DNA from 4 places in the Bradyrhizobium ingae genome. Region 3 is predicted to be linked to each of the others. Evidence: riboswitches for the same ligand, from Rfam matches in the RefSeq annotation. Region 3 holds a riboswitch; each other region holds the start of a gene.
The links. A riboswitch is a leader RNA that binds a small molecule or an ion and turns the genes downstream of it on or off. The one in region 3 is predicted to bind cobalamin.
Positions count from the first base shown of each region.

Region 1: another riboswitch for cobalamin. It lies ahead of ACV1FX_RS01745 (TonB-dependent receptor); the one in region 3 lies ahead of metE (5-methyltetrahydropteroyltriglutamate--homocysteine S-methyltransferase).
Region 2: another riboswitch for cobalamin. It lies ahead of ACV1FX_RS01775 (TonB-dependent receptor); the one in region 3 lies ahead of metE (5-methyltetrahydropteroyltriglutamate--homocysteine S-methyltransferase).
Region 4: another riboswitch for cobalamin. It lies ahead of ACV1FX_RS05990 (DUF1636 family protein); the one in region 3 lies ahead of metE (5-methyltetrahydropteroyltriglutamate--homocysteine S-methyltransferase).

Region 1 is NZ_JBVUBB010000001.1:365,748-373,028, reverse strand. It holds gene ACV1FX_RS01745 (TonB-dependent receptor) at 1-2,016, opposite strand, end outside; cobalamin riboswitch at 2,128-2,325, opposite strand; gene ACV1FX_RS01740 (hypothetical protein) at 2,464-2,964, opposite strand; gene ACV1FX_RS01735 (short-chain fatty acyl-CoA regulator family protein) at 2,971-4,392, opposite strand; gene ACV1FX_RS01730 (acyl-CoA thioesterase) at 4,541-4,951, shown strand; gene ACV1FX_RS01725 (MmgE/PrpD family protein) at 4,964-6,481, shown strand; gene prpC (bifunctional 2-methylcitrate synthase/citrate synthase) at 6,524-7,281, shown strand, end outside.
Region 2 is NZ_JBVUBB010000001.1:374,944-382,222, reverse strand. It holds gene ACV1FX_RS01785 (TonB-dependent receptor) at 68-2,299, shown strand; gene ACV1FX_RS01780 (DUF4198 domain-containing protein) at 2,296-3,081, shown strand; cobalamin riboswitch at 3,205-3,413, shown strand; gene ACV1FX_RS01775 (TonB-dependent receptor) at 3,539-5,968, shown strand; gene ACV1FX_RS01770 (CbtA family protein) at 6,005-6,793, opposite strand; gene ACV1FX_RS01765 (CbtB domain-containing protein) at 6,803-6,985, opposite strand; gene ACV1FX_RS01760 (hypothetical protein) at 6,982-7,278, opposite strand; gene ACV1FX_RS01755 (hypothetical protein) at 7,275-7,279, opposite strand, start outside.
Region 3 is NZ_JBVUBB010000010.1:182,452-189,732, forward strand. It holds gene ACV1FX_RS17705 (beta-keto acid cleavage family enzyme) at 1-787, shown strand, start outside; gene ACV1FX_RS17710 (MFS transporter) at 1,013-2,371, shown strand; gene metE (5-methyltetrahydropteroyltriglutamate--homocysteine S-methyltransferase) at 2,689-5,019, opposite strand; cobalamin riboswitch at 5,124-5,348, opposite strand; gene ACV1FX_RS17720 (TauD/TfdA dioxygenase family protein) at 5,881-6,810, shown strand.
Region 4 is NZ_JBVUBB010000003.1:205,732-213,012, reverse strand. It holds gene cobN (cobaltochelatase subunit CobN) at 1-2,202, opposite strand, end outside; gene cobW (cobalamin biosynthesis protein CobW) at 2,202-3,251, opposite strand; gene ACV1FX_RS05990 (DUF1636 family protein) at 3,248-3,622, opposite strand; cobalamin riboswitch at 3,716-3,934, opposite strand; gene cobO (cob(I)yrinic acid a,c-diamide adenosyltransferase) at 3,975-4,610, shown strand; gene ACV1FX_RS05980 (cobyric acid synthase) at 4,621-6,069, shown strand; gene cobD (threonine-phosphate decarboxylase CobD) at 6,066-7,031, opposite strand; gene cbiB (adenosylcobinamide-phosphate synthase CbiB) at 7,042-7,281, opposite strand, start outside.

The DNA of each region.
Region 1 (7,281 bases), on a different contig from region 3:
CTTCTCGCTCCAGAAGCGCGCGGTCGCGTCGAGCACGACGTAGTTCTGCCAGATGTTCCAGGTCACGCCGGCACTGGCGGTGTAGCGCGACACCAGCGGCACGTCGTTGCCGGCCCAGACGCTTTCGCGGAACACGGCTCGCGTTACGGCCATGCCGGAGCGCAGCAGCAGCGCGTCATTGACGCGAACTGACAGGCTCGTCTCCGAGCCGTAACGGCGGGTGGGATCGAGATTGACGTTGTAGAACAGCACGGGATTGAAATGGATCTCATTGGTGAGGTCCATGAGATACAGGCTGCTCTGGAACTGCAGTCCGCCGGCCTTGATGCGTAGGCCGCCCTCGACGTCCTGCGAGGTCTGGGTCTTGAGCTGGAAGGTCTGCGGCAGCGGATTGAAGAAGGGGTCGAACGACGGTCCCGACGACACACGCTCGTCCACGTCAGGCGTGCGGAACGCTCGCGCGCCGCGGCCGAACAGCGTGAACACGTCGTTGAGGCGCTGCTCGACGCCGAGGTGCAACGCATAATTGGTCTCGTTGCTGTTGAGCGGCACTGCGCCGATGTCGGTATTGAATGGCGCGGCCGGATTGAAATTGTCGCGGGCCGACAGATTGAAGTCCTGCAGCCGCGCGCCATAAGAGACATCCGTCATGGGCGTGACGCCCAGCGTGTGCTGGAAATAGCCGGCGACCGTTTGCTGCCTGAGGTCGTAATTGTGCCAGGGCGCCAGCCCCTCCCCGGCGCCGCGGTTCTGCTGGTAGCTCGCGTCGTAATAGTCGATGCCCGTCAGGAGCTGCGACGGCATGCCGAAAGCAAAGCTCTTCACGCTGAGGCGCGGCGTGATCGACCACGTCGTCAGATCGGCATCGACATAGGTCGACGTGAAGAGGGCCGGAACCGGCGTCGGGCTGGAGAAGAAAGCGCTCTGCTGCTTCTTGTCGCGCACGCCGCCGTCCACGATGAGGTCGACGCCATTGACCAGCGTCTTGGTGAAGCCTGCCGTTGCGCTGTAGCCCTGCTGGTTGGCGTAGTTGAATGGCGTGCTGGTCCCCCTTCGCGCCGTGGCGAGTTCGTCCAGTCCGATCGAGGGATCGACGGTGCGGCCGCCCGGGAGCCTCAGTTCCTGGTTATCTCCGGTCACGGTCAGGAAGGCAGTCAGGTCGGGCGTCGAATAGTTGAGATTGCCGACGCCATTCTCCTGGGAATAGCGATTGTTGTCGCGGTAGCCGTCGGTCTTGACGACATTGCCATAGAACGAGGTCGACCAGGGACCGGAGCTCAGCGAGGTCGAAACATTGCCGAGCCTGGTATTGAACGAGCCAAAGCCGGCCTCGATGCGCGCGGCAACTGGCGGTCCGCCGACACCGTTCTTGGTGACGATGTTGATCACGCCGCCGATGGCGTTGTCGCCATAGAGCACCGCGCCTGAATTGCCGCGCGTGATCTCGATGCGCTCGATCGAGTTGAGCGGGATGGTGGAGAGATCCACCTGCGCCATGTCGATGTCGTTCAGCCGCCGCCCGTTGATTAACACCAGCGTATTGGCGCTCGCAAAGGCACCGAAGCCGCGCAGGTCGACGGTGGTCTTTGCCGCGATCGGGCCGCCGTAGAGCGTCGTGATCTGGGCGCCCGGCGTCTGCGTCGCGATGATCTCGGCCAATGATTGCGACGGCGAATGTTCGATATCCGCGGCCGTGATGACGGTGGTAGCTGCCCCGACAATGCCGCCGCTGCTCGTGCCTGTCGCATTGCCGGAGGAAGACGCACCCGTCCCAACGCCTCCAGCCGCACGGCCCGGAGCGGTGTTGGTTGGCGCGCGCCGCCGCGTCGTATCACCCTCGCCCGTCGCCCTGGCGCGGGTGCGGTTCTGATCGTCAGGCTTGGTCACCTCGACCGGCGGCAGTTGCTCCGCGGCGGCCTGCTGCGCATGGGCGGTGGAGAGATCGAGCAAAGTGAGGGAAACGGATGCAAGGAGGCCGGCGCTGAGGCGCCTGCCGGCAGAGACAATACGGGACACGGTTTGAACCTCGGTATGACGTCAGTGGCACGTCACAGCGAACGAGGTTTTCGGAGCGATCGATTGCTCCGGTGAAACCAATGTCTGTACTCCCCCGACCGACATCTTCGCATGTGACCACGGCTGACGGCAGGTCTCCTGGCTCGCGGGTCGTTACCTCCACGTCGCCTTCCCGGGACCGAGATTCCCCAGTGGCCTGAGACGAGAGGTTCGCCGCTTACAGTTGCGGGGGCAGCCGCGGCATAGGGGCAATCCCCGCACCGCATTCCCTATTAATCCCCGAAGGGAGCCGTCGATACAACCGTAAGGGTTCGGATTTGATCACGTCAAACAAGTTCACAAGACGATTCTGCGGTTAGTCTTACGGTGTGATTGAAATGCATCACCAGTACTGCACAGAGCGTTTGCAACCACTTTATCGCTGAGAGAGAACAGCAATATTGTTCCTCAAGACCGGGGCTGTCGATCCTGATTTCGCCACTGTGCAATTTGATCGGGACGCGACGAAAGCTCGCGGATCGCCTCGGGTGGATAGAGGAACAGTCCAACCTGCTTTCTGCCTTGGCTGAAATAGGCTCGACCACTTGTCGGTACTCTGCCGTCCTTCGACCAGCGACGCAGCTCGGCGCCGGAGACTGCCAAAATCTCTTCAACCATCTTGGCGGCAAGCGGTTCTTTCTTCAGCCGCTCCAGCTTTCGTTCCACGACACCACATAAATCCAGGATCGAATCCTGGGTCGCCTCGGGGCACTCGATAACAATTCCGGATTTAACTTGCTTCACGAGGCATTTGAATTCGTCACGAAACGTGGATTTGACCAACCTAATTGCCTGGTTTGCCTTGTGAGTGCTGCCAGCGGTTAAATGCTCCGAAGGGATGAAGCCGACAAGATGCGCGGCGACATCAGACGTATCCAGATAGCGGATATGAGCGGCTTCCTCGTGCATGCGTCTCTAGAATTTGGACGCAGCATATGGTGAAAACAGCGACTGTCTCTCGTCAATCATCAGGGAGCGCCCGACAGGGGGAAATGCGCGTTGCGGACAATCGATACGTTCGCACACCTTGCATCCCATGCCAATGGGTACTGCTGACGCAGCGTCGTGAACGTCCAATCCGCGTGAATAGACAAGCTCTCCCGCATGCCTGATGTCGCACCCCAGGGCCACGGCGAAGGTCTTGCTGAGAGACTCATAGCCACCGCTCCTGTGGGAAACGGTCCGTGCGACCCAGAGATAGGCGCGCTCGTCGGGCATCCGGGCAAACTGCGTCACGATGCGGCCGGGAGATGCAAACGCCTCGTAAACGTTCCACAACGGACACGTGCCGCCGATCCGCGAAAAGTGAAAGTCGGTCGCCGACTGACGTTTCGAAATGTTTCCCGCGCGATCCACGCGGATGAAGAAGAACGGCACGCCGCGCGCCGACGGCCGCTGCAACGTGCTCAGGCGATGGCAGATCGTCTCGAAGCCGACCCCGAAGACTTCGCCGAGCATGTCGATGTCGTAGCGTTGCGCCTTCGCCTCGGTCAGAAAACGCCCGTAAGGCATGATCAGCGCGCCAGCGAAATAATTCGCAAGTCCGATGCGCGCGAGCCCGCGCGTCTCCTGATTGGCAAATCCCGCGCCATCAACGAGGGCACCCAGTTCGCGGTCGAGGCCGAGCATCGCGATCTGGGTCGCCAATTGGAAAGCACGCTGCCCGGGCTCAAGCCTGCGCGAGAGATGCAGCATCCTGTTCTGCGGGTCATAGCGGCGATGTACATCGTCAGCCGCGTCACCGGTCAGAACCGTAACGTCGAATTTGGCGCGAAGATGCTCAGCGAGGATGACCGGAGTGACGGCGTCCGACGGCGCAAGTTGCTGCGCCAGACGTTCGGCAGCCTCGTCGAGCTCGACGATGTAGTTGTGGCGCACATAGAAGAAGTCGCGCACCTCTTCGTAGGCTGTCGATGGCAGGATCGCCGTCTCAGCCTGGCGATCCTCTCCAAGCCGTGCAGCGAACGCTGCTCTTTGCTCGATCGCCTGTCGATAGCGGCGATTGATGCTGACGAGCGCCCTCCCCAGCGCCGGCATATTGGTCGCGAGCTCGCGCAACTCAGCGGATGATATCGTCTCCCCGATCTCCGGATCGGACAGCGCTTCCCTTAAATCGGCCACGAGCCGGGCCTCGTCATCCTCCGAAAACAACTGAACGTCGACGCCGAAGGCCGCGTTGAGCTTGAGCAAGACGGCGATGGTGAGAGGCCGTTGGTTGTTTTCGAGCTGATTGAGATAGCTCAGCGAAATTCCGATTGCGGAAGCGAGCGCCTGCTGCGTCAATCTACGCTCTTCGCGCAGGCGCTTCAGGCGCACGCCCATGAATGCCTTCTTCATCCGGTGCTCCATACCGACTTTGCAAACTTTGCAAATTCACAGCCTCAGCTTCGCAAAGCTTCACTTTTTCAGTACTATACGTAAGTTTTGTCTTTGCAGATATTGCGAATAACCGACCCGCCTTGCAAGGGTCATCGGATATCGCTCCATGCAGGCCGCCTTCAAAGCTACCGGACCAAACGAGCCAACACGCTTCGTCGAGATCGTCTTCCCCGAACAGGCCAACCATTACGGAACGCTGTTCGGCGGCAATGCGCTGAGCCTCATGGGCAAGGCCGCGTCTGTCGCGGCCACCCGACGCGCCCGCTGCGCGGTGGTGATGGCGACCTCCGACAAGGTGCAATTCCACGAGCCCGTTCGCGTCGGCGAACTCGTCGAGCTGACTGCTCATGTCGAGCGGGTCGGCCGCTCATCGATGACGGTCGCGGTCGAGGTCATTGCCGAAACGCTGACGACAGGCTCTCGCCGCGTCGCCATGCAGGGGTCGTTCGAAATGGTCGCGGTCGACGCGACTGGAAAACCGACGCCAGTCAATCCGGCCTCTTCCAATCACGCCTGAAGGATATCGATCGTGAAATCGCACAACGTCCGCACCTACAAATCCTCCGAGCATCTGGCGCGGGCGGACCAGCTCGCCTGGAAGATCGCCGAGGTCGCCTCCGATCCCGTCGCGGTCGAGCCTGCCGTGATCGAGATGATCGGCAACCGCATCATCGACAATGCCGCCGTTGCCGCGGCATCCGTCGCGCGTCGTCCCGTTGCCAGCGCGCGGGCACAGGCCGTCTCGAATCCGTTCACGCCTGGCGCGACCGTGTTTGGGCTGCCCCAGGCACAACGCATCTCGCCGGAATGGGCCGCCTGGGCCAACGGTGTTGCGGTTCGTGAGCTCGACTTTCACGACACGTTCCTGGCTGCCGACTATTCGCACCCTGGCGACAACATTCCGCCGATCCTGGCGGTGGCCCAGCACTGCGGCCTCGACGGTGCCGCGCTGATCCGGGGCCTCGCGACCGGCTACGAGATCCAGGTCAATCTGGTGAAGGGCATCTGCCTGCACGAGCACAAGATCGACCATATCGCTCATCTCGGCCCGTCGGCCGCCGCCGGCATCGGCACAGCGCTGGCCTTGCCGATCGAGACGACCTACCAGGCCGTCCAGCAGGCACTGCATGTCACCACCACCACGCGCCAGTCGCGCAAGGGCGAGATCTCGAGCTGGAAAGCCTACGCGCCGGCCTTTGCCGGCAAGATGGCGATCGAAGCCGTGGATCGCGTCATGCGCGGCGAAGGCGCTCCCTCGCCCGCCTGGGAGGGCGAAGATGGCTTCATCGCTTGGCTGCTGTCCGGCCCGAAGGCGCAGTACGTCATTCCCCTGCCCGAGAAAGGCGAGCCGAAGCGCGCCATCCTCGACACCTACACCAAGGAGCATTCGGCGGAGTACCAGAGCCAGGCCCTGATCGACCTCGCCCGGCGCATGGAGCCGAAGATCGGCGATCTCACCAAGATCGAGAGCATCGTGATCCACACCAGCCATCACACCCATTACGTGATCGGCACCGGCGCCAACGATCCGCAGAAGATGGACCCGAAGGCAAGCCGCGAGACGCTGGATCATTCCATCATGTACATCTTCGCCGTCGCCCTCGAAGACGGCGGTTGGCACCACCAGAGTTCCTACGCGCCCGAACGCGCTGCACGGCCGGAGACGATCTCGCTTTGGCACAAGATCTCGACGGTCGAAGATCCCGTCTGGACCCAGCGCTACCACAGCCATGATCCCAAGCAGAAGGCGTTTGGCGGCCGCGTGGTCGTCACGCTCAAGGGCGGCTCGACCGTGAGCGACGAGCTGGCAGTGGCGGATGCGCATCCGCTCGGCGCGCGCCCATTCGCACGGCCGCAATATGTCGCAAAATTCCGCAGCCTCGCCGACGGCGTCATCGCGCCAGCCGAGCAGGATCGCTTCCTCGGCCTGGTCGAACGTCTGCCCGAACTGACGGCCGGCGACCTCTCCGGCCTCACCTTCACGGTCGATTCATCACAGCTCGGCGCGAAGGGATCGACCGGCATCTTCGATTGGTCCAGCCGCTAAGGCGGCGAACGCAAGCTCTCTCGGAATCAAGGGATTGGCATCATGACGAACGAAGTGTCTTCAAAGCCCGCGCCCAAGAAGTCGGTCGCACTCTCAGGCATCGTCGCCGGCAACACCGCGCTCTGCACCGTCGGTCGCACCGGTAACGATTTGCACTATCGCGGCTACGACATTCTCGACGTCGCCGAAACCTGCGAGTTTGAGGAGATCGCCCATCTGCTTGTGCACGGCAGCCTGCCGACACCGGCCGAGCTCGCCGCATACAAAGCCAAGCTGAAGGGCCTGCGGGGCTTGCCAAACGCCGTGAAGGCGGCGCTGGAAGCCCTGCCCGCCGCGGCGCATCCGATGGACGTCATGCGTAGCGGCGTCTCCACACTCGGCTGCGTGCTGCCGGAAGCCCACGACCACAACCATCCCGGCGCCCGCGACATCGCCGATCGCCTGATGGCGTCACTCGGCTCGATGCTGCTCTACTGGCATCATTTCGCCCAGAACGGCCGCCGTGTCGAGGTCGAGACCAACGATGACACCATCGGCGGGCACTTCCTGCATCTCTTGCACGGCCGCAAGCCGTCGGACTCCGATATCCGCGCTATGCACACTTCGCTCAACCTCTACGCGGAGCACGAATTCAACGCTTCGACCTTCACCGCCCGTTCGATCGCCGGCACCGGCGCCGATATGTATTCGGCGATAACGGGGGGAATCGGTGCGCTGCGCGGGCCGAAGCATGGCGGCGCCAACGAGGTCGCCTTCGAGGTGCAGAAGCGCTATGGTGACGTGGACGAAGCCGATGCAGA
Region 2 (7,279 bases), on a different contig from region 3:
GGGTAAGACATCATACCAGCGACTTCGGAATGCCGGGCCCGAAGCTCGCCGCGTAAAGGGGGACGAGTTGCGTAGGGTTTCTTGGCACCTGGCACTGGCCAGCATGACGTTGTCCGGCTTCGCGGCCGAAGATTCAATCAATGCACAGACGGTACCGAGCGCATCCGCGCCGTTGCCCCCTGTGACGGTTGCAGCGCCGGAAGCTGCGCCCAAACGCGCCCGACGAACCGAGGCGGCCTCGCGAACGAGCACCGCGCGCCGTGCGCAGAACAGGCCCGTTGCGCGGGCATCCTCCCAGCAGCCCGCGCTTGGGCTTTCCATCGGCGCAGGCGCGACGGCAAGCCGCGGCGACGTGTCGAGCGCCGTGACAGCCCTCCCCGCTGCGGTGACCGTATTGGACGCGCCGGCCATCAGCCGGCTGGCGGTCGCGACCTATGGCGACCTGTTCCGCCCGCTCCCCGGTTTCAACGTGTCCAACTACGGCCAAGGCGGCATCGGCTATGGCCTCTCGCTACGCGGCTACACCGACGCCGAGCATGGCCGCGACATCGCCTATTTCATCGACGGCGTCCCGCTCAACGAGGTCTCCTCGCTGCACACGCCGAACTACGCCGACCTCAACGTGCTTTTCCCCGAGACGGTGAAGAGCATCGAGATCGTGCGCGGACCGTTCTCGGTCGAATACGGCGATTCCAACATGGGCGGCTCGGTCAACATCACGACCAAGCAGGCCGAGCCCTTCGCGAGCGTCGGCGTCTCCGGCGGCACGCAAGGCACCGCGCGGGGCGTCGCCACCTACAGTACGACGCAAGGTGCGTGGCTGCCTTATCTGGCGCAGGAGGGCTATCACACCGACGGCTATCGCGAAAATAGCTTCATCAATCGCTACAATTCGTTCAACAAGGTCACGACGATCTTGCCTGACGGTGCGACCATCTCGTTCCGCGCGCAGGCCTATGGCACGGAATACGGCTCGCCCGGCTATGCAAATCGCGATGCGATCGCCGCAGGCGCGATCTCCGAGCGCTCAGCCACCAATCCGACCGACGGCGGCAACAAGCAACTCGAGAACTTCGTCACCAACTACAGTTCGGGCGCCCAGGACCAGGAACTGAAGGGGACGTTGTACGTCAGCCACCAGTTTTCGAACCGTTTCGCCGATTTCGGCGGTGGCCAGCGCGTGCAGCACGAAGACCGCACGATGGTCGGCGGCCGCGTGAGCAAGGTCTGGACCGGCGCCATCGGCGACGACATCCCGGTGCAGGTCCTGCTCGGCAGCAACTGGCGCACCGACTTCATCGAGGCGTTCCAGGCTCCGACGACCGCGCGTGCCGTGACCGGGCCGGCCGTGGTCAATGTCGGGTTGACCCAGACCAACGTCGCCGGCTTTGGACAGGTCCAGGTCAAACCGCTCCCCTGGCTCAAGTTCACGGCGGGCACACGCTACGACCAGTTTTACTACGATATCAACGACCGCATCACGCTCGGCGGGACGCCAAACATCTCGAACGGCGTTACGAGCCCGAAGGTCGGCGTCGCGATCACGCCGGTAAGATGGCTCGAGCTGTTTGCCAATTATGGCCAGGGCTTCCGCAGCGTCGACGTGCCCGCGGAGCTTATCGGCAATCCCGGCATTCAGCCGTTCAAGATCGTCAGTCGCGAAGGCGGGTTCCAGCTCACCTTCGATCGCGTCAGATTTTTGGCAAGCTATTGGACGACCGACTCCGCGAACGAGGCGTTTCAAGCCGATGCCGGCCTGCCGGTTACGTTCCTGGGCAAGGCTCAGCGCAACGGATACGATGTCGATGCACGCTGGTTCGTGATCCAGGAGCCCGTCAACAATGTGTCCCTGTTCGCCAACTATACCGGCATAACGGCGCGCCTCGTCGATGCGGCGCCGTCCTATTTCGTGCCGAACGTGCCGAACTATGTCGCCAATGTCGGCGTCGACTTCAACGTTGCGACCGTCAATGCGCAGGTACTGTCCGGCTCGGCCTATGTGACCTTCGTCGGCAAAAAGAACCTGACCCAGGACGGCCTCATCACGACCTCGCCGTACTCGCGCGTGACCGGAAAGATCGCCTATTCCTGGCCTGAGGGGTGGACCGCATTCACACAGGCAACCTGGTATCCGGGTGATCGGGTCAGCGAGATCGCGATCAATTTCGGCAACCCGGTCAACGCCAATTCATCCGACATCTTCGTCAGCGCCCAGCCGACCCTCGCTGTCCTCGCGGGCGTGAGCTATCGCTTCCCGACAGTGGTGGCCGCGGCGGCGCCAAAACTGGTGACCAAATGATCTCTTCCCGTTCCATTCAATCTCTGCTGCTCTCGGCTGCGTTAACGCTCTGCTCGGCCGCTCCGTCGACTGCACATGACGTCTGGATCACGCTGTCCGGGCCGGCGAACGCGCGCCGTGCCGTCGTCAACTACGGTCATCCCGACGACCGGCCCCCCGCCTTCGCCGACAAGGTGGTGGACCTGTTCGCGATCACGTCGAAAGCACGCAACTCGCTGCTCGACGGCCTTGCGGCCGCCTCGGAGAACGGCGTTCAGATTGCCAGATCAAAACCGTTCGACGATGCCGGACACACGCTGCTCGCGGCGCGCTATGACAACGGCTTCTGGATCAAGACGAAGGACGGCCTCTATCGCAACGCGACGCGGCGGCTGATGCCTGATGCGGTCGAGAGCTTCTGGTCGGGAAAGTTCGCCAAGGCGATCACGGGGGCCGACGCGCCGTGGCAGGAGGTGCTCGGACACGATCTCGAACTCGTGCCGTTGTCCGATCCCGCCAAGACCAAGCCGGGCGAAACGCTCAGGATCAAGGTGCTGTTTCGTGGCAAACCGCAGTCCGACGCCGAGGTCGAAAGTGGCGACGGCAAGACGGCGATCCCGGAGAAGGACATCCCGAAATTCAAGACCGATTCTGACGGCATCGCCGGGATTCCGATCGTCAAGCCCGGTCCCCACCTCCTCGTGATCGATCATCGCGCCGCGCCATCCGCTACTCCGGATCAGGCAACCGCCGATCTCTACAACGCGACGCTGTGGTTCAATGTGTTAGCCAAGCAACGCTAGACCGTTCTAAAGAGCATGGAGGATCTCCTCCTACAGTCGGGGCAAAACAGTCACACTTCGCAACGATCGAAGTACCGGCCGGTCGAACCGACTACGCGAATATTGACGCTCTTAGCGCCGGATGCCATTTTTATAAGCGGTAGTGCCCGCAAGGGCTACCAAAGGGAATGCGGTGCGTCCGTTACAGCGGGCAATTCCGCGGCTGCCCCCGCAACTGTAGGCGGATAGCCGACGACCAAACGTACCACTGGAGCCCCGAATTGGGCCTCTGGGAAGGCGGTCGAACGCGATAACCCGCGAGCCAGGAAACCTGCTGCCAGCCATGAGTCACGCGCGAACGCATCGGGCGGGGTGTCCCGGTGTCGAACCAGCAGCCGAAACATCTGTGCCTGGGGCGAAGGCAGATGACTAAGGCAACCGCGGTGACAGTTTGTTTGCATCGCCGCAGAGCATTGTTGTGCAACATTTTCATTTTCGGTCCGGCGTTACGCCAGGGTTTTCGCGTGTTTTCCTGATTTCCCTGCTCTCTTCGGTATCGCTGTCATCAGCGGCGATCGCGCAGAGCGCGGCCCAGAACAAGCCGCCTGTCGAGATCGGTCCCGTCACCGTCTCTCCATCTACTCCAAAGCCTGCGCCAGCCGTCAGCCCCGGCAATCAGAAGCCTCGCACGGCACGTCGGACCACAGGCCGCAAGCCGGCCACTTCCGTCGTTGCGCGCCCGATCGTCTCGAGCGCGAGCGCCCCGGTCGAAACGCCATTGAACACGGCCGCCGTCACCGACGTCAGTTCGCGGCTCGGCATCACCGCGCGTGAAATGCCGGCGACCGTCGAGGTGATCAGCCAGCAGACTATGCAGGATCAGGGCATCAGGACGACGACCGAAGTTGCCAAAGTGGCGGTCGGCGTGATCGGCGGCGATGCGCCGGGCGCGCCCGCCATCTTCTCGATGCGCGGCTTTACCGGCGACCAGATCAGCACCCTCTACAACGGCATCCCGATCGGGCCGTCGACCATGACCGGCCGTCCGATGGACGTGGCCAGCTTGCAGCAGGTCGAGATCATCAAGGGACCAGACTCGCTGGTGGCGGGTCTCGGCGCGACTGGCGGCGCCATCAATTACGTCAACAAGGCGCCGCACACAGGTCCGATCGTCAACGAAGCCTTCACCTCCTACGATTCCTTCAACGGCTACCGCGCCGGATACGGGTCGGGCGGCAGCACGTTGATCGACGGCCTCGACTATCGCTTCGACATCAGCCATTTCAACGACAAGGGTTTCATCGACGACACCTATTCCAAGCTGAGCAATGTCTCCGGCCAGTTGAACTATCGTGTCAACGACAGCCTGAAGATCTGGGGCGCGGCCGAATACCGACAGGATAATGACCGCTTCTACTGGGGGACGCCGCTGGTGCCGGCGAATGCACCAGGCATCGTGCCAACGACGGGCATCGTCTCCGGGGTCTGGAGCAACTATTACCTTGGCGGCGGCACGCCGGTCCCGGTCACGATCGATGCGCGCACGCTGACCACGAACTACAACGTGCTCGACAATCACAGCGGCGCCAGCGAGCTGTGGCTGCGCAGCGGCTTCCAGTGGGACATCACCAACAACGTCTCGCTGAAGAGCCAGGTTTACGGCTATGACGCCCACAGGCACTGGTTCAATAACGAAATCTCGTCATTTGACCAGACCGTTGGCGGTTTTGCCGGCGCGCAGAGCATCTATCGTGAGCGCCTGGCGCTCGATCACGCGCAGCGGCTCTACGGCAACATCACCGACCTCACCGTCAACTCCAACATCGGTGGTCTGGACAACCGCTTCGTCGCCACCGTCATGGCGAGCAACAACCAGTTCAACGTCTCGCAGGACACGCTGTTCGGAAACGATTACGTCGACCTGCTCAACCCGGACCGTGGGCTCTATGGCTCGCGCACCGACGAGAAGATCTACACCCGTGTCAACACCGCGTCGCTGTCGTTCGAGGACCGGATCAAGCTGACCTCGACCTTCGCGCTGATCGGCGGTATCCGCTTCGAGGACATCAAGCTGGACCGCACGCGCTTCGACCCTGATGGCGTGCTGGAATCTGCCAAGGGCTATCCGTTCTCGACCACTTTCAATCCTATCACCGGCCGCATCGGCTACACCTGGGACATCGCGCCGGGCGTAATGCTGTACAGCCAGTATGCGACCGCAGCCGATCCGACGGTCGCGAACATCTTCATCCTCGCGCCTTCAGTGCCGTTGCTGCTAACGACGTCGCGGACCTACGAGACCGGCGTGAAGGTGCAATCGCAAGACAAGCGAACCGAGTTCACAGCGTCCGTATTCGATATCGAGCGCAAGAACGTCTACGTTCCCGAAAGCGGCATCGTCTTCAACGTTGCCGGCAAGATTGCCTCCAAGGGCATTGAGCTCGCGGCCGCGACCAATCCGTTCGGCGGGCTGAAGCTGTGGGGCAATGTCGCCTTCGTGCAGTCGCGCTTCGTCGACTTCAGCTATGTCGACGGCAACGGAGTCTTCCAGTCCTACTCCGGCAATACGCCGCCCAATGTCCCGAACTTCGTCGCCAACGCCGGTGCGTCCTACCGATTCGAGACGGCTTTGCCGGTCGAGATCGGTGCGTCCATGCGCCACGTCGGCGACCGTTTCAATTTCCAGGACAATCTGGTCGTCATGAACGCCTATACGACCTTCGATGCCTTTGCCTTCGTCGATATCCCGAAGTCCTATTTCTCGACCGTCGACCGGACGCGGATCAGCTTCCGCGTGAGAAACCTGACGAACAAGCTCTACGCGGCGTGGGGGGATCCCGGTTATACCGATCAGATTATCCTGGGCGCGCCACGCAGCTATGAGGTGGCGGCTTCGTTCAAGTGGTAAGACGCATCCGCACGCTTTGAGGTGCGGGACAGATCGTCAGCCCGGCCGGTCTGCGCCCGCGTCGAATCGGGCAAAAGCGATGCTGGTTGCCGCGCCGAGTAGAGTCCAGAAGATCAGGCTGGTCACGGTGACCGCGACCACGAACTGGTGCGACAGCGAGGATGGCACGTTGGTCTCGACGTGTTCCAGCTCCGGCGCACCGATCAGGTGGGGCAGAGCGAGAAGGATCACGCCTGCAACGGCGGCCGGCATCGAACGGCGGAAGACGATCAGAGCGAGGCCGGAAGCCGTCGCGAGCACCGCGACGAGCCACCAGATCTGGCGCGACAGCAACGGCGCGGCCGGAACGCCCGGCAATTCCGGCGGCAGGCCGAGACCGGGGGCGATGGTGAAGACGACGAAGCCGGCCAATCCCCACAGCAGGCCCTCGTGCCATGCCACCCCTTCCCCGGTCACACCGCTTCGCACGGCAAAGAAGCCAGCGAGCAGCAGCGCAAAGCCGATCGCGTTCAGCACATTCGCGGCGGCCGTATAGGCGTTGCGCTCGAACCCGTCGCGCGGCTCCCAAGCTCCGTGGTCGTGATCGTCATGTCCTTGGCCCCCATGGTCATGCGCCGCATGGTCATGGGCAGGATGGTCTTGGCCGGCCGCAGCCGGCTGTGGCGCCGCTGCAGCGTCATGCTGATGGGATTCCGCGGCCTTCTCGAAGACCTCGGCCTTCAGGATCAGGGGAACGGTGCCGAACTGCTGGGCGACCGTGACGATGAGACCAACGATGAAACCGGCAATGACCGACGAGAAGACGATCGAGCGAAACGTGCTCATGCCGCCCGGTCAGTGGCAGGGGAAGGCGTTCGAATGGCGCACGTCGTGCGCCGCATTGTGAACGACGTCGATGTGCGAGAAGCCGACCATGCCGATGACGAAAACGCCAAGCACCATGGCCATCAGGGCCTGCGAAAGCCGCCCGACCTGTCCGGCTGCGACCGGCAGATGCGTTACCTGGGATTGGCTCATGACTGTTCTCCACATCCGATTTGAGCGTCTTCTATCAGCTTCCGGGCGATGTCGCGACTAGTAAGATGCAGGCTGGTACCCGCCGGAATGCCCTTTCGAGCGATCTTGGCCGCGGCCGCCGCCCGAAACGCATCCTCGAAGCGCAGGAAATAGCGCAAGCAGTCCTTTGGCGAGGGTTCGGCGCCGAGCAGCGTCCGCAGCGCGCCCCGATGCACGGCGCAAATCGCGCCGTGTCCTTTGACGGGAAAAACCAGGGACGCGATGTCGTCGCGCCAGTGCGCCTCGTCGTTCAAG
Region 3 (7,281 bases):
TGTGTACAGGTGCTACGATGCGGGCGCATCTATTGTGGCATTGCATGCGCGCAGGCAGGACGATGGCGCGACCTGTAGTTCGGAGATCTACCAGGACATCAACTCCCGGATCCTGACAAAGTGCGGCATCATCATCAATAACAGCACGGGCGGGGGCATCGATGGAGATATGGTGCGATCCATAGGGCCCGGGCTCGATGAGGTTATATTCGAACAGCGTCTAAAAGGCTTCGAAGCCGGCGCTGACATGGCGACATTTGGCGCTCATACCGTTCTGGCCAGCTTTGGTGGCCGTGAGATTGTCGTTAACACCTCGCCCACCCGCTGCAACATCATGGCAAAACGATTCCAAAAGACGGGCGTCAAGCCTGAATGGGAATGTTTCTCTCTTTCTCATCTTCTCCAAGATCCGATACGTCTTATCAATAAAGGATTCGACAAGCCGCCCTATTGGATCAATTTCGTTCTTGGCGCCGATCGCGGAATCCAGGGGGGATTGCCGTACACTCCGCAGATTCTCGACATGCTCATCGGGAATCTTCCAAAAGGAGCGATGTTTTGCGTTAGCGGGGTCGGTCGAGCTCAGTTGCCGGCGACAACCCATGCGGTGCTCGCCGGCGGCCACGTTCGCGTCGGACTCGAAGACAATCTGTACCTCGAACCGGGTATACTTGCCACTAACGTGCGGCTCGTCGAGAGAACAGTAAGAATTATCCGAGAACTCGGGTACGAGCCCGCCACCGCAGTGGAAGCGCGCACGATGCTCGGGCTTGCGCCACGCAAATAGTCCGGTATCGACAATTCCCAATCGGAAGATGACTCGTTGATCCGATGACCGGCTCTCGACAGGTCCTGAGCATGAGCGCCAATCGTGCAAAGTGTTGTTGATCTTTGAAAATGAGCGATCGGCCACCGGTGGCAAAGATCCTCGAGTTTCAGCCTGGTATCGCCGCGCAGCTTCGGTCCTCGAAAAAGGACGTGTCGTCGGCGTCAAGTTGTAGGAGCAGAACGAGTGGTAGTCTCCGTTGCTGCCCAATGTCATGCCAACCATGAGGCGAGCTCTAACCTGGTCGCGAGCGCTGTTGCCAAAAACACGCGGCGGCTGGTGCCACTTTTGGGTCTTGCCTATCTCTTCAACAACCTTGACCGGACAAGCGTCGGCATCGCTGCACTGCAGATGAACGAAGCCATTGGCTTGAGCGCCTCGCAATTCGGCTGGGGCGCGGGGATCCTCTTCTTTGGTTACTGCATGCTGGAAGTTCCCAGCAACATGATGATGTATCGTTTCGGCGCGCGCCGCTGGCTCGCCCGCATCATGGTGACCTGGGGCCTTGCAGCCGCGGCGACGGCGTTCGCCGTTGGACCATACAGTTTCTACGTGATCCGCTTCCTTCTGGGTGTGTTTGAAGCAGGCTTCTTCCCCGGCGCCATTTGGTACATCTCAATTTGGTTTCCGGCGCGAACCCGAACGGGCGTTCTTGCCTGGTTCATGGCTGCAACACCGCTGTCCGCGTTGATCGGCAATCCAGTCTCGGCTTGGCTATTACAAATGGACGGGGTGTGGAGACTGGCCGGCTGGCAGTGGATGTTTTTGATCGAAGGCCTACCGGCCTGCCTGCTCGGGGTTCTATGCCTCGTCCTGCTTGCCGACACGCCGGACAAGGCCTCGTGGCTGACGCCCACCGAGCGTGATGCGTTGCTGAACGAGCTCGCAAGGGAGAAGGACAAGAAGGTCAAGAAGGTCAAGAAGGTCAAGAAGGTCAAGAAGGTCAAGAAGGATCTCTGGGCCGCGATGAAGGACGTCCGCGTACTCAAGTTGACGAGCGTCACTTTCGCATTCACGATCGGTTCTTATGGGATCGGCGTCTGGCTCCCCCTGATGCTAAAGAGCCACAACTTGAACAACACGCAGGTCGGTTGGCTCTCGGCCGTGCCCTATCTCTTTGTCACGATAGGCATGTTGTACTGGGCGCGACGTGTCGATCGTAAGGGGTACAGGATCTACAACCTGATCGCCGCATTGATGCTTGGCGCGACCGGACTTGTCGTTTCGGTGATGCTCACCTCGCTCGTGTCGGCGCTCACATGCATGACGCTTGCTCTGATCGGCACGATCTCCGCGCGGACAATCCTCTACACGATGCCGCAGAGTTTCCTTATCGGCGCTGCTGCTGCCGGAGGCATCGCATTCATCAATTCTATCGGTGCCTTTGGCGCCTTCGTCGGCCCGTACATGGTTGGCGTTCTTAAGGATGCGACGGGATCCTTTGATATCGGTATGATAGCAATGGCATTCATCCTGGTTGTTGCAACCGGCATCGCCAGCAGCCTTAGACCGGTGGTTACGTATGGTGATGACTTTCCTTTCTGAGCGGGCCGCCTGAGTAGAGGCCGCTCCAACCAATCGTTAAGCCGCAGCGTAGCGCCTGCTGAACGACCGATTGGAAATCGCTGCTGCTTCTCACGTCGTCTGAAACAGTCCTCACCGGGATCCTGGCAGATGCAATTGGCCGCGCCCGCGCATCTCGCTGCCAAGCGACCCAGCGAGGCTGCAACGGGCGCGACCGGCTCACTCAGCGGAAATGCGAGTTGTCGGAGTTCCTCCATTGAAACGAGTGCATTTGATCCAGAAACGGATCGGCATTCCGCCAAATGAACGCAACTCTAACTACCGAGCTCGCGCTTGCATCAAGACGCCTTGCGAAGTTCGCGCGCCGCCGCGACCATGTTGGCGAGCGCCGGACGGACCTCCTCCCATTTGCGGGTCTTCAGGCCGCAATCAGGATTGATCCAGAGCTGCGAGTCCGACAGACGTTGGCGGGCCAAGGCGATGAGATCTCCGATCTCAGTGGCTTCGGGAACGCGCGGGGAGTGGATGTCATAGACGCCGGGGCCGATGTCGTTCGGGTATTTGAAGGCCGTGAACGCATCGAGCAGCTCCATCTTCGAACGCGACGTCTCGATCGAGATGACATCTGCGTCCATCGCGGCGATTGCATCGATGATGGCGTTGAACTCCGAATAGCACATGTGGGTGTGGATCTGCGTCGCATCTGCGACGCCGCAGGAGCAGATGTGGAAGCTTTCCACTGCCCAGTCGAGATAGGCCTTCCTGTCGGATCGGCGCAGCGGCAAGCCTTCGCGTAGCGCTGCCTCGTCGATCTGGATCATGGTCGCGCCGGCCTTTTCGAGGTCGCCGACCTCGTCGCGGATCGCAAGCGCGATCTGGCGGCAGGTCTCGCTGCGCGGTAGGTCATCGCGGACGAATGACCAGTTCAGGATCGTCACCGGCCCGGTGAGCATTGCTTTCATCGGTTTCTTGGTCAGCGATTGCGCGTAGCGCCACCATTCGACAGTCATGGGCTTCGGTCGCGAGACATCGCCGAACAGAACCGGCGGGCGGACGTAACGCGAGCCGTAGGACTGCACCCAGCCGTGTTGGGTGAACACGAAGCCGGAGAGCTGCTCGCCGAAGTACTGCACCATGTCGTTGCGCTCGAATTCGCCATGCACAAGCACGTCGAGGCCGATGTCTTCCTGCCACTGCACCGTACGGGCCGTCTCCGCCTTGAGGAATTGCTCGTATTGCGCGTCCGTCAGTTTGCCCTTGGCATGAGCAGCGCGAGCGTTGCGAACGTCGGCGGTCTGCGGGAACGAGCCGATCGTCGTCGTCGGAAAGGCCGGCAGACCAAAACGCTTGCGTTGGACCTCTGCGCGGTTGGCAAAGGCGCTGGTGCGGCGGCGCATGGCGTCGTCGATCGCCGCCATTCTCTGTGCAACGATCGCGTCGTGGATTTTCGGGGAGGTCTCGCGCGCCGTCGCCACAAGATCGGATGCGGTCAGCGCGGCTGCGACACTCGCCTCGCCTGCGAGCGCCTTCGCAAGGACCGTGAGCTCGCCGATCTTCTGCACCGAGAAGGCAAGCCAGCTCTTCACGTCCGGATCGAGATCGGTCTCGAGCTCAAGATCGATTGGGACATGCAGGAGCGAGCAGGAGGGCGCGAGCTGCACGCGATCCCTGCCGAACTTTGCAATGACGGGTTTGAACCGCTCGATCAGTGCCGATAGGTCAGAACGCCACACGTTGCGGCCATCGATGACGCCGAGCGAAACCACGAGGTCCGCGCGGGCGCCGCATTCAATCTGGCTCAATTGTTGGGGAGCGCGGATAAGATCGACGTGCAGTCCGGCCACAGGCAGCTCCAGAGCGGTCGCCAGGTTGTCGCCGATCGCCCCGAAATAGGTGGCCAGCATGATCTTGATGTCAGGCACTTCCTTGGCAAGACACCCATAAGCCCGCTGAAGCGCATTCCGCGTGGTCTCGTCGAGATCAAGCACCAGACACGGCTCGTCAAGCTGAACCCACTCGGCTCCGCGTTTCGCCAGCTCCTTGAGAACCTCGACATAGACTGGCAGGAGACTATCGAGCAGCGAGATCGGATCAAACGCCAGATCAGCGCTCTTGCCGAGCTTCAGGAAGGTGACCGGTCCTACCAGAACCGGACGCGTTTGATAGCCAAGGGCTTTCGCCTCCTCATATTCCTCGATCGGCTTTCGGGATGAGAGCCTGAAGGTCTGACCTTTATGGAATTCGGGCACCATGTAATGGTAGTTGGTATCGAACCACTTGGTCATCTCCTGCGCGGCGGACCCGCCGGCGTCATGGGGGTGACTGCTACTTGCTTCATGCTCCCCGCCTTGAGAGCCGCGCGCCATGGCGAAATAGGTCTTCAGCGGGACCGGACCTGCCTCCCAGCCATACGCCTCGGGAATGGCGCCCACCATGACGCTCGTATCGAGAACCTGATCATAGAGTGAAAAGTCATTCGAGGGGATGACGGTGACGCCAAGCGAGTGCTGGCGCGCCCAGTTGGCGACACGAAGACCGGCCGCAGCTTCAAGAAGCTGCCGGCTGCTGATCTTGCCGGCCCAGTAGCCTTCGAGTGCCAATTTGAGATCGCGGCGTGGCCCGATACGTGGCGTGCCGAGAGTTGCGACAGGAAGTGAGAGAAGAGACATAGCTTTAACCCCATTATGGTGGGGGCAAAGGCCATGGCGGACGCGGGCAGGAGGGGCCGCGAAAGCGCCTGCTGCTTGGCGTACCACCGGACACCCCGCCCGTGGACGTTTATGTTGTCGGGGCAGGTCTCCTGGCTCGCGGGTCATCGTCTGCATCCGGCCTTCCCGAAGCATCTGCTTCAGTGACACGTATGGATGCGGACTCGCCGCTTACAGTTGCGGGGGCAGCGCCGGCATTACTTCAATCCTGAACGGATCGTGAGCGCACCGGCTTCCCTCTTAGCTCCAGATCGAGCGAGACCTGGAGAACCTCGACGCCTTCGATTTATCTGCAACCGGGGCGGTACGTCAACCTCGAAGGAGGACCACCTTTTCTGCGGCATGCTGCCGCGAATACGGCCTCAACAATGGAGGTCATAAACGAACAGCTTGACGATGGGGTGCAAAATCAAATTTTGACCAGCGCCCCTGACGGCCATTGTTGTCGATCGGCTTGGCAGCCCTGTCCTTCCGATCTCAAGCGTTCTCATGTCGTTCCATGAGTTTCTTGTTCGTTCGGCACTGAGCGGCAATTTCTGCATCGATCGTCCAGCGAAGTCTAAACCTTTGTGCCCCGGTCAACTACCAATGTTAGCAATTGATCGAACCGGCAGATCGGTCAATCATGGGATGAAAGATCGTCACATAGGCCACACCTCACCTGTCGCAGACCCCGTTAAGAGCGCACGAGGGTGGCTCGTCGCCGTCACCGTGGAGTTTGACGGAACCCGCTATGCGGTCCAGCAATTTGGCGTTCGACAGCCCCTATCGCAGTCGAACAGCTGGTCTGGCGAACAAGCCGCGAATTTGGAGAGTGCCGCTATGATTGCAACGGGCTTGTCGGATAATGTCATTCCTCGCGCCGACATCGTCAAACGCGCCGCGCGCATCGGAGCGGAAATCCGAAACATCAAGCTGTCGGGCGATCTACCGGACCAGACGATCGCCGCAATCAACGAGCTGCTGCTCGAGAACAAGGTGATCTTCTTTCGCGACCAGGGTCATCTCGACGACGCCGAGCAGGAGCGCTTTGCTCTTCGTTTCGGAAGTCCGGCATGTCATCCGACGCTCGGTGCCATTAAGGGGACGGCGTCGATTATCGAGCTTGATTCGGTCCGCGCCGGCAGCCGGGCCGACCTGTGGCACACCGATGGGACCTTCGTCGATGGCTACCCTAAGATCGCGGTGCTGCGAGGCGTTGTGATGCCACCGTTCGGTGGCGATACGGTCTGGTCAAACACCGTCACAGCCTACCTCGACCTGGCACCGCCGCTGCAACGGCTTGCGGACAAGCTCTGGGCCGTTCACAGCAACGCCTTCGACTACGCAATAATGCCCCGCGCCAGCGAGCTCGACAAGAAGCACTTGGACGAAGTCTTCACCAAAACGATCTATCAGACTGAACATCCAGTCGTGCGCGTCCACCCCGAGACCGGCGAACGCACGCTGCTCCTCGGCGCCCTGGTGCAACGTTTTGTTGGCATCCCGAAATACGACGGCCAGAAGCTGTTTGATCTGTTTCAGTCTCATATCATTGCGCTCGAAAACACCGTGCGCTGGAGTTGGAAGGAAGGTGATGTGGCGATGTGGGACAATCGCGCCACACAACACTACGCGGTGAACGATTACGGCGATCAGCATCGGGTCGTTCGTCGCGCCACCGTCGCTGGCGAGGTACCCGTCAGCGTCGATGGTCAGAGCAGCGTAACGCGCATCAAGACAGCAAAAGAGCCGGCCGCGAAGGTCGCCTAGCCGGTTCACAGGACTGACCGGGGTCCGGCCGATGCAAACTCTGCCTTTGTCACCCATCCCTGTATGCAGCATCGGCAGCTCAACGATGTCATTGAAAGCCATCGTGCCAGCTCTTAACCCAAGAGCGGCATGGATTCCCGGAGAGGTCGCATCGGGTTGATGGAGCTGCGTAGACCTGCAATGAATGAACCGCAAGAACGTTGGTTTTGCCGCGTCAGCACAGGCGCTCTTCATTCGAAAGAATGTCCTCCTTTAGGTTCATGCGCGTCTCTCGATCGGTTTTCTTCCGCGTATTGGCCTCGACACTTGCCGAGCCGCCGCGCCTTCTGAACCAGAGTCAGCACGTTTCGTTGGTCTTGGGCGAAGCTCGAATGCCGTCCAATCCAGAGCGGTTCAGTAGATTGAATGTGTGTCGTCTATCCGCGCGAACTTATTGCGCGTCAGCAAAACCGGCTTGCCGCTCTGCAAGCG
Region 4 (7,281 bases), on a different contig from region 3:
GCCTTGCGCATGCGCCGATGGCGTCGGCACGGCGCGGGGATCGACGGCAAACAGATTGCGCCCGGTCGGCAGCACGTCCTGGCGCCCGCGATAGGGCGAGCCGGCAGGCCCAGGCGCAACCCGTCGGCCGGACAACGCCGCGATGAGAGCGTCCCTCTCCGCCTCGCCGCAGGTCCCCCGGCCGAACACATGCAGGCCATCGCCGAACTGGCTTTCCTTGAGATCGCAGACGAAGCGGTCGATGCGTGGAATCGCTTCCGCAGGCGCAGCCGAAGCGGCAAGGCCGAGATCGGCGTCGAGGCCGGCAGCGCGTGCCTCGTCGCGGATTTCGGCGATCAGGCGCTGCCGGCGCGCGGGATCAAGGCCGTCAGCGGTCGAATATTCGTCCAGCAGTTGCTCGAGCCGGCGCAAGCCGTCCGGCACCGGGGACTTCGTGAGCTGCGGCGGCAGATGGCCGATCGTCACCGCAGCGATGCGCCGCTTGGCCTGCGCAGCCTCGCCGGGGTCGTTGACGATGAAGGGGTAGATGACAGGCAGATGGCCGATCAGCGCCTCGGGCCAGCAGGACGATGACAGCGCCACGGATTTCCCCGGCAGCCATTCCAGCGTGCCATGCGCGCCCATGTGAACGACAGCGTCGATGCCCTGCTGCCGGAGCCAGAGATAGAACGCGACATAGGCATGGCGCGGCGTACGCGACAGATCGTGATAGTCGGCGTCACGGTGACTGACCTCACCGCGCTCCGGCTGCACCGCGATGATCGCCTTGCCGCTACTGATCGCGGCGAAATGAAATGCGCCGCCGCGACAGCTCGGATCGTCCTCAGGCGTACCCCAGCCCCGCGCAATGTCATCCTGCAAGGCCCGCGGCAAGCGAGAGAGTGCGGCAAGATAGTCGGCGACGCTCCACGTCAATTTCTGCTTGAGCAAGACGTCGCCGAGCGCACTCAACGGCTCGACATCGAAGCCGGCCTCGCCGAGATCAGAGAGCAGCGCTTCGACCGAAGCAAGCGCGTCGAGCCCAACCGCATGGGCGATCTGGTGCGGGCGTCCCGGATAGTTGGAGAGCACGACCGCTGCCCGCTTTTCGCTCGCTGGCTTCTCCGCAAGCCGCTGCCAAGCCGCCACGCGCGCTATGACCGCGGCGATACGCTCATCGTCCGGCCGATGGGCGAGATGCGCGAATTGCAGATCGGGATCGCGTTCGGCCGCCGACTTGAAGCTCACCACGCCCGCAAACACGCGGCCGTCGACCTCCGGCAGCACGACGTGCATCGCGAGATCGCCGGGCGAGAGCCCGCGCAGAGAGTCCGCCCAATCCTCGCGCCTTGCCGTGGAGAGAGCGACCTGGAAAACCGGACACGATGCGGCATCGAACGGCGTCGTGCCGTCGTCCCCAAGCGCGGAGAACGCGGTCGCATTGACGATGGCCGCGGGTGGATGCTGCGCAAACTTCGCCCGCAGCCAATCGGCAACGCCCGGCGCCTTCAATGACGTCACGAACACGCCATGGGCATCGAATCCCTTCTCCCGCAGCGCTGCGATCAGCGCATCGACCGGCGCCGTGTCAGCAGCCGTGAGATAAGAGCGATAGAAGGTCACGAGCGCGCGAGGTTTTTCGCCGGGATCGGGCAGCGCCCCGACAACACCGCGCCCCGGCTCGTAGAAACCGATCTCGGGGACCTCGATCTCGCCAACCACCGGCCCCGCATAGAGGCCCGAGGCCAGCGCAAGCTGCGCGATCGCGGCTTGTGCGGCGACCGGCCCGCCCTTGTCGCAGAGCACTTTCAACCGCCTCAGCGTCGAGACCGGCAAGGTCGAGAATGCATCCAGCCGCTCATCGTCGCGGCCATCCGCCGGCAACACGGCAAGCGCGATGCCGCGGTCCTTCGCCAGTTGCTGAAGGGCCGCGAGCCCATAGGCCCAATAGGACTCGCCGCCGATCAGGCGCACCAGAATGCCGCGCGCGTGCAACAGCGTCCGCTCGATATAGGTATCAACCGACAGCGGATGACGCAGCTCGGCGAGATTGGCGAGCCGCAGCGACGGCAGGCTGGCGCACCCTCGCCGCCAGCCGGCAGCGAACGCGGCGAGATCGGAATCCGAGAACGAGAGCACCACGAGATCGGCCGGGTCCTGACCGATGTCCCTTGGCGTCGCGGTCTCTTCGAGACCACGGCTCTCGCGGAAGACGACGTGCATCAGATATCAAGTCCTGGAATACCAAGTCCCGCCTTGATCGCGGTCTCGTCGATATCGCCATGCTCGCCGATCACGACCAGCTTGGATTGTCGCGGACGCACGCCCCAGGGCTGATCGAACTGGTGCCGCACGCGCTCGCCGACCGATTGCAGCAACAGCCGCATCGGTTTGCCCTTGACCGCAATATAGCCCTTTGCGCGCAGCACGTTCTGCTCGCGCGCCAGCCGCTGCACCGAGGCGATCAGCGCCTCGACATCGATGACCTCGGGCAGATCGATCACGACGGAGTTGAAATCATTGTGCTCGTGCTCGTCCTCGCCGTCATGATGCGAGGGGCGCGCGGCGAGATCGTCTTCGGCCGCAGCTTCCAGGCCGAGGATGACGCGTAAGTCCACCGCGCCGTCGACGACCGGCAGCATCGGCACGGGGCGCGGCATCTCGGCCGCTATCGCCGCTTTGGCGACCTCGAGCCCTGCCGCGCCTGCGAGATCGGCCTTGGTGAGCAGCACGATATCGGCGCAGGCGATCTGGTCCTCGAACACCTCCGACAGCGGCGTCTCATGATCGAGATTCTCATCGGCAGCGCGCTGCGCTTCCACGGCATCCGGATCCGGTGCGAAGCGGCCTGCCGCAACGGCCTCGGCGTCGGCGAGCGCAATCACGCCGTCGACCGTGATGCGCGAGCGGATCTCCGGCCAGTCGAACGCTTTCAGCAGCGGCTTCGGCAGCGCCAGCCCCGATGTCTCGATCAGGATGTGATCGGGCCTCACCCGGCGCGCGAGCAGTTGCTCCATCGCCGGAATGAAGTCGTCGGCCACGGTGCAACAGATGCAGCCGTTGGCGAGCTCGACGATGTTTTCCTCCGGACAATTGGCATCTGCGCAGGATTTCAGGATCTCGCCGTCGACGCCTTGGCTGCCGAACTCGTTGACGAGCACCGCGAGCTTCTTGCCGTTGGCATTGGTGATCAGATGCTGGATCAGCGTCGTCTTGCCTGATCCCAGAAAGCCCGTGACGACCGTGACCGGGACTTTTGCGAGCGTGTTCATTCGGCGGCCTCCGGCACGACGGCAATGGGGGGAATGCGCGCAAGCGATTGCTTGCGGAAGATCTCAGGTCGGCTGCGCCATGGCACGATTCCATCGGGCGCGGCCGCGTAAGCCGAAGCGCCTGCGATCACGTCGTTCGCATTGGCATCCGACAGGCGGCCGTAGACATAGGACCATCGGCCGGGCGCAGTGAGCGCCACCGAGCAGCCCTGGCTGCACGCCGACAAGCATTCGACGGGAACCAGGTTGACGCCCGCGGGCACGCCGGCGTCGAGGATCGCGGCGTGCAGCCGCGCGCCCGGCGTGGTTTCACCTTCGCCGAGCGTCTGGCCAGCGCGGCAGGTGATGCAAACATGAAGTGTGACGGCCATCGCCCCTTCCAGGATATCTGCGGGAGGCGATGAGGCGCACGAACCACGCGAAAGATGGTTCGTTTCCCCGTCGCGGAACACCCCGTCCGCCGGTCCAAAACATTCGCGCTGGCAGGTCTCCCGGCTTGCGGAGCAGGGGTTTATCCCTTCGATCCCCGCCTTCCCGATCCCAGGGGATCAGTGGCTTCGGGCATCTCTCCGGTCACGGTCGCGGGGGCGGCTGCTTTTCGAACACGAATCTTGCCGATTCGAGCCCTATCGCATTCCCTCTTCGCCTGTCGTAGGACAGGAACCAACGCTGGCCCACCATTTGCCCATGGCCGCCACTTGTCAAGCCGAAGGACCACGTCCCATGACGCCTGAATCGGATACCCCAGCGGCGGAGGAAGCCGACGCCCGGCATGCTGCGAAAATGGCGAAAATCAAGGTCGCCCGCGACAAGATCATGGCGACCAAGAGCGGTGAAAAGGGACTGATTATCGTCCACACCGGCGCTGGCAAGGGGAAATCCTCCTCGGCCTTCGGCATGATCGTTCGATGTGTCGCGCACGGCCTGCCCTGCGCGGTCGTCCAGTTCATCAAGGGCGCCTGGGATACTGGCGAGCGGCGGCTGCTCACGGGGCACTTTGGCGACCTCTGCCAGTTCCACGCCATGGGTGAAGGCTTTACCTGGGAGACGCAGGACCGCGCCCGCGACATCGCCGCCGCGCGCGCCGCCTGGGAGAAGGCGAAGGAGCTGATATCGGACGAACGCCTGCGCATGGTCGTGCTCGACGAGATCAACATCGCTCTGCGCTATGACTATCTCGATATCGCCGAGGTCGTCGATTTCCTGAAGACGCAGAAGCCGCCGATGACGCATGTCGTCCTCACCGGACGCAACGCCAAGGACGAGTTGATCGAGATCGCCGATCTCGTCACCGAGATGACGCTGGTGAAACATCCGTTCCGCTCCGGCATCAAGGCGCAAGCCGGCGTCGAGTTCTGAGACTTTTGCGATGGCGCGCGCATTGATGATCCAGGGGGCTGGCTCGGACGTGGGCAAGTCGCTCATCGTCGCGGGGCTCGTGCGCGCCGCAAAGCGCCGCGGCCTGGGCGTCCTCCCCTTCAAGCCGCAGAACATGTCGAACAACGCGGCGGTGACCATCGACGGCGGCGAGATCGGCCGCGCCCAGGCGCTCCAGGCGCTCGCGGCCGGCGTCGAGCCACACACCGACATGAATCCCGTGTTGCTCAAGCCCGAGACCGATGTCGGCGCGCAGATCATCGTGCAGGGCAAGCGCATCGCCACCGCACGCGCGCGCGACTACGCGGCGATGAAACCTTCGCTGATGGACGCGGTACTCGAAAGTTTCGAACGCCTCAAGGCGCGCGCCGATCTCGTCCTGGTCGAAGGCGCCGGCAGCCCGGCCGAGGTCAACCTACGCAAGGCCGACATCGCCAATATGGGCTTTGCCCGCAAGGCCGACGTCCCCGTCGTGCTGGTCGGCGACATCGACCGCGGCGGCGTGATCGCGCAACTCGTCGGCATTAAGACCGTGATTGATCCCGACGATGCCGCGATGATCCAGGGGTTCGTCATCAACAAGTTTCGCGGCGATCCCACGCTGTTCGATGATGGCTACCGGCTGATCCAGGAAAAGACAGCCTGGCGCGGCTTTGGCGTGCTGCCCTGGTTCGCGCGCGCTGGCGAACTGCCGGCCGAGGATGCGTTGGGACTGGGCGACGCGCGAAAGCCCGGCCGTTGCAAGATCGCATTCCTGGCGCTGTCGCGGATTGCCAATTTCGACGATCTCGACCCGCTCAAGCTGGAGCCAAACATTGACCTTGTCATGGTCCGTCCCGGCGAAGCGATCCCGGGCGACGCGCGCCTCGTCATCATCCCCGGCTCGAAATCGACGCGCGGCGATCTCGCCTTCCTGCGCGCGCAAGGCTGGGATATCGATCTCCTCGCGCATTACCGCCGCGGCGGTCATGTGCTCGGCGTGTGCGGCGGCTACCAGATGCTCGGGCACAGCGTGGATGATCCCGAGGGCATCGAGGGGCCGGCCGGAGAGACAGCCGGCCTCGGCCTCCTCGATGTGACGACGGTGATGTCGCCGCAAAAGACGCTCACCCGCGTCACTGCACGCCACGCCGCGAGCAGCGAGCCGATCGACGCCTATGAAATTCACATCGGCCGCACCGATGGGCCGGATCGCGCGCGACCGTTCGCCACGCTCGACGGCGCGCCGGAAGGCGCGATCTCCGGCGACGGACGCGTGCACGGCAGCTATCTGCACGGCCTGTTCACGTCGGACGGTTTTCGCAAGGCCTTCCTCGCGCGGCTCGATATTCCCGCAACCGATCAGCCGTACGGCGCAAGGGTCGAGAGCGCGCTCGACGCGCTCGCCGATCACATCGAGACCCATCTGGACGTCGAAGGTCTGCTCGCGCTGGCGCGCTAGGATGCAAGCGCAGCGACGAGGCGCGCCCATTCCGCCTCGTCGCCCGGCAGGCCCAGGCGCAGCCAGCCCGGCTGTGCGCCAAAGACGCGCGACCAGATATTGCGGCGCGCGAGCCTGTCCTGTGCAGCAAGCGCATCACCGGCATCGTAGAGCCGGAACAGCGGCGTGCCGCCGACCAGCCGCCAGCCCTGCGATGTCGCCGCCGTGTCTAGTCGTACGCAGTCGCGTTCGAGCCGCGATGTCGTCGCCCTCGCCCATTCGCGATCGAGTAGCGCGCGCCGACCGACGGCGATCGCAGCACCCGAAACCGGCCACGGCCCCGCCATCGCCGTGAGCGCCGCAATGTCCGCTTCCGCGCCGAGCGCGAAGCCGAGCCGCAAGCCGGCCAGCCCATAGAACTTGCCGAACGAGCGCAGGATCAACAGGCCGCCCTGCCCCGCCTCTCGCGCGAGCGACAGCTCCGGCAGCGCATCGGCAAAGCTTTCGTCGATCACGAGGCGGCCGACTCGCGGCAGAAGTGCGAGGAGGTCGGCTCCCTCATGGCGCCGACCGTCGGGATTGTTGGGATTGACGACGACGGCAAGATCGGCTCCCGCGAGCGCATCAAGAGCTGAGACCTCGGCAACGTCCCAGCCCGCGCCGGACAACACCCCACCATACTCATTGTAAGTCGGCGCCAGAATGCGCGCGCGGCCCTTGCACGAAAGATTCGGCAGACACTGGATCGCGGCCTGCGCGCCGGCCATGGCGAGCAGCGGCGCCTGCGTTGCATAGGCCTGCCGCGCAGCCTCATGCAGCGCTTCAATCTCGGACCGCGACGGCAACGCAGTCCATGCGTGCTGTTCGATCTCGCCGACCGGATAAGACTGCCGGTTGATGCCGGTCGACAGATCGATCCAGTCCTCGATGCGTCCGCCGAACCGCCGCACCGCTGCATCGAGATTGCCACCATGCTCGCGCATCGCCGCCCCCTTAGACCAGCGCCAACGCTATGAGCAAGCCGCCGAGCAGCAGCATCGCGCGAATATAGAGCCGCAATCCCCGGTCGATATCGGCGGCGAGCGGATCGCGCGCGCCCGCGTTCAGCCAGGGCTCGTCGGTCACGGCCCCATGATAGCTGCGCGGCCCGCTCAGACGCACGCCGAGCGCACCGGCCATTGCCGCTTCCGGCCAGCCGGCATTCGGCGAACGATGACGATTTGCATCCCGCAA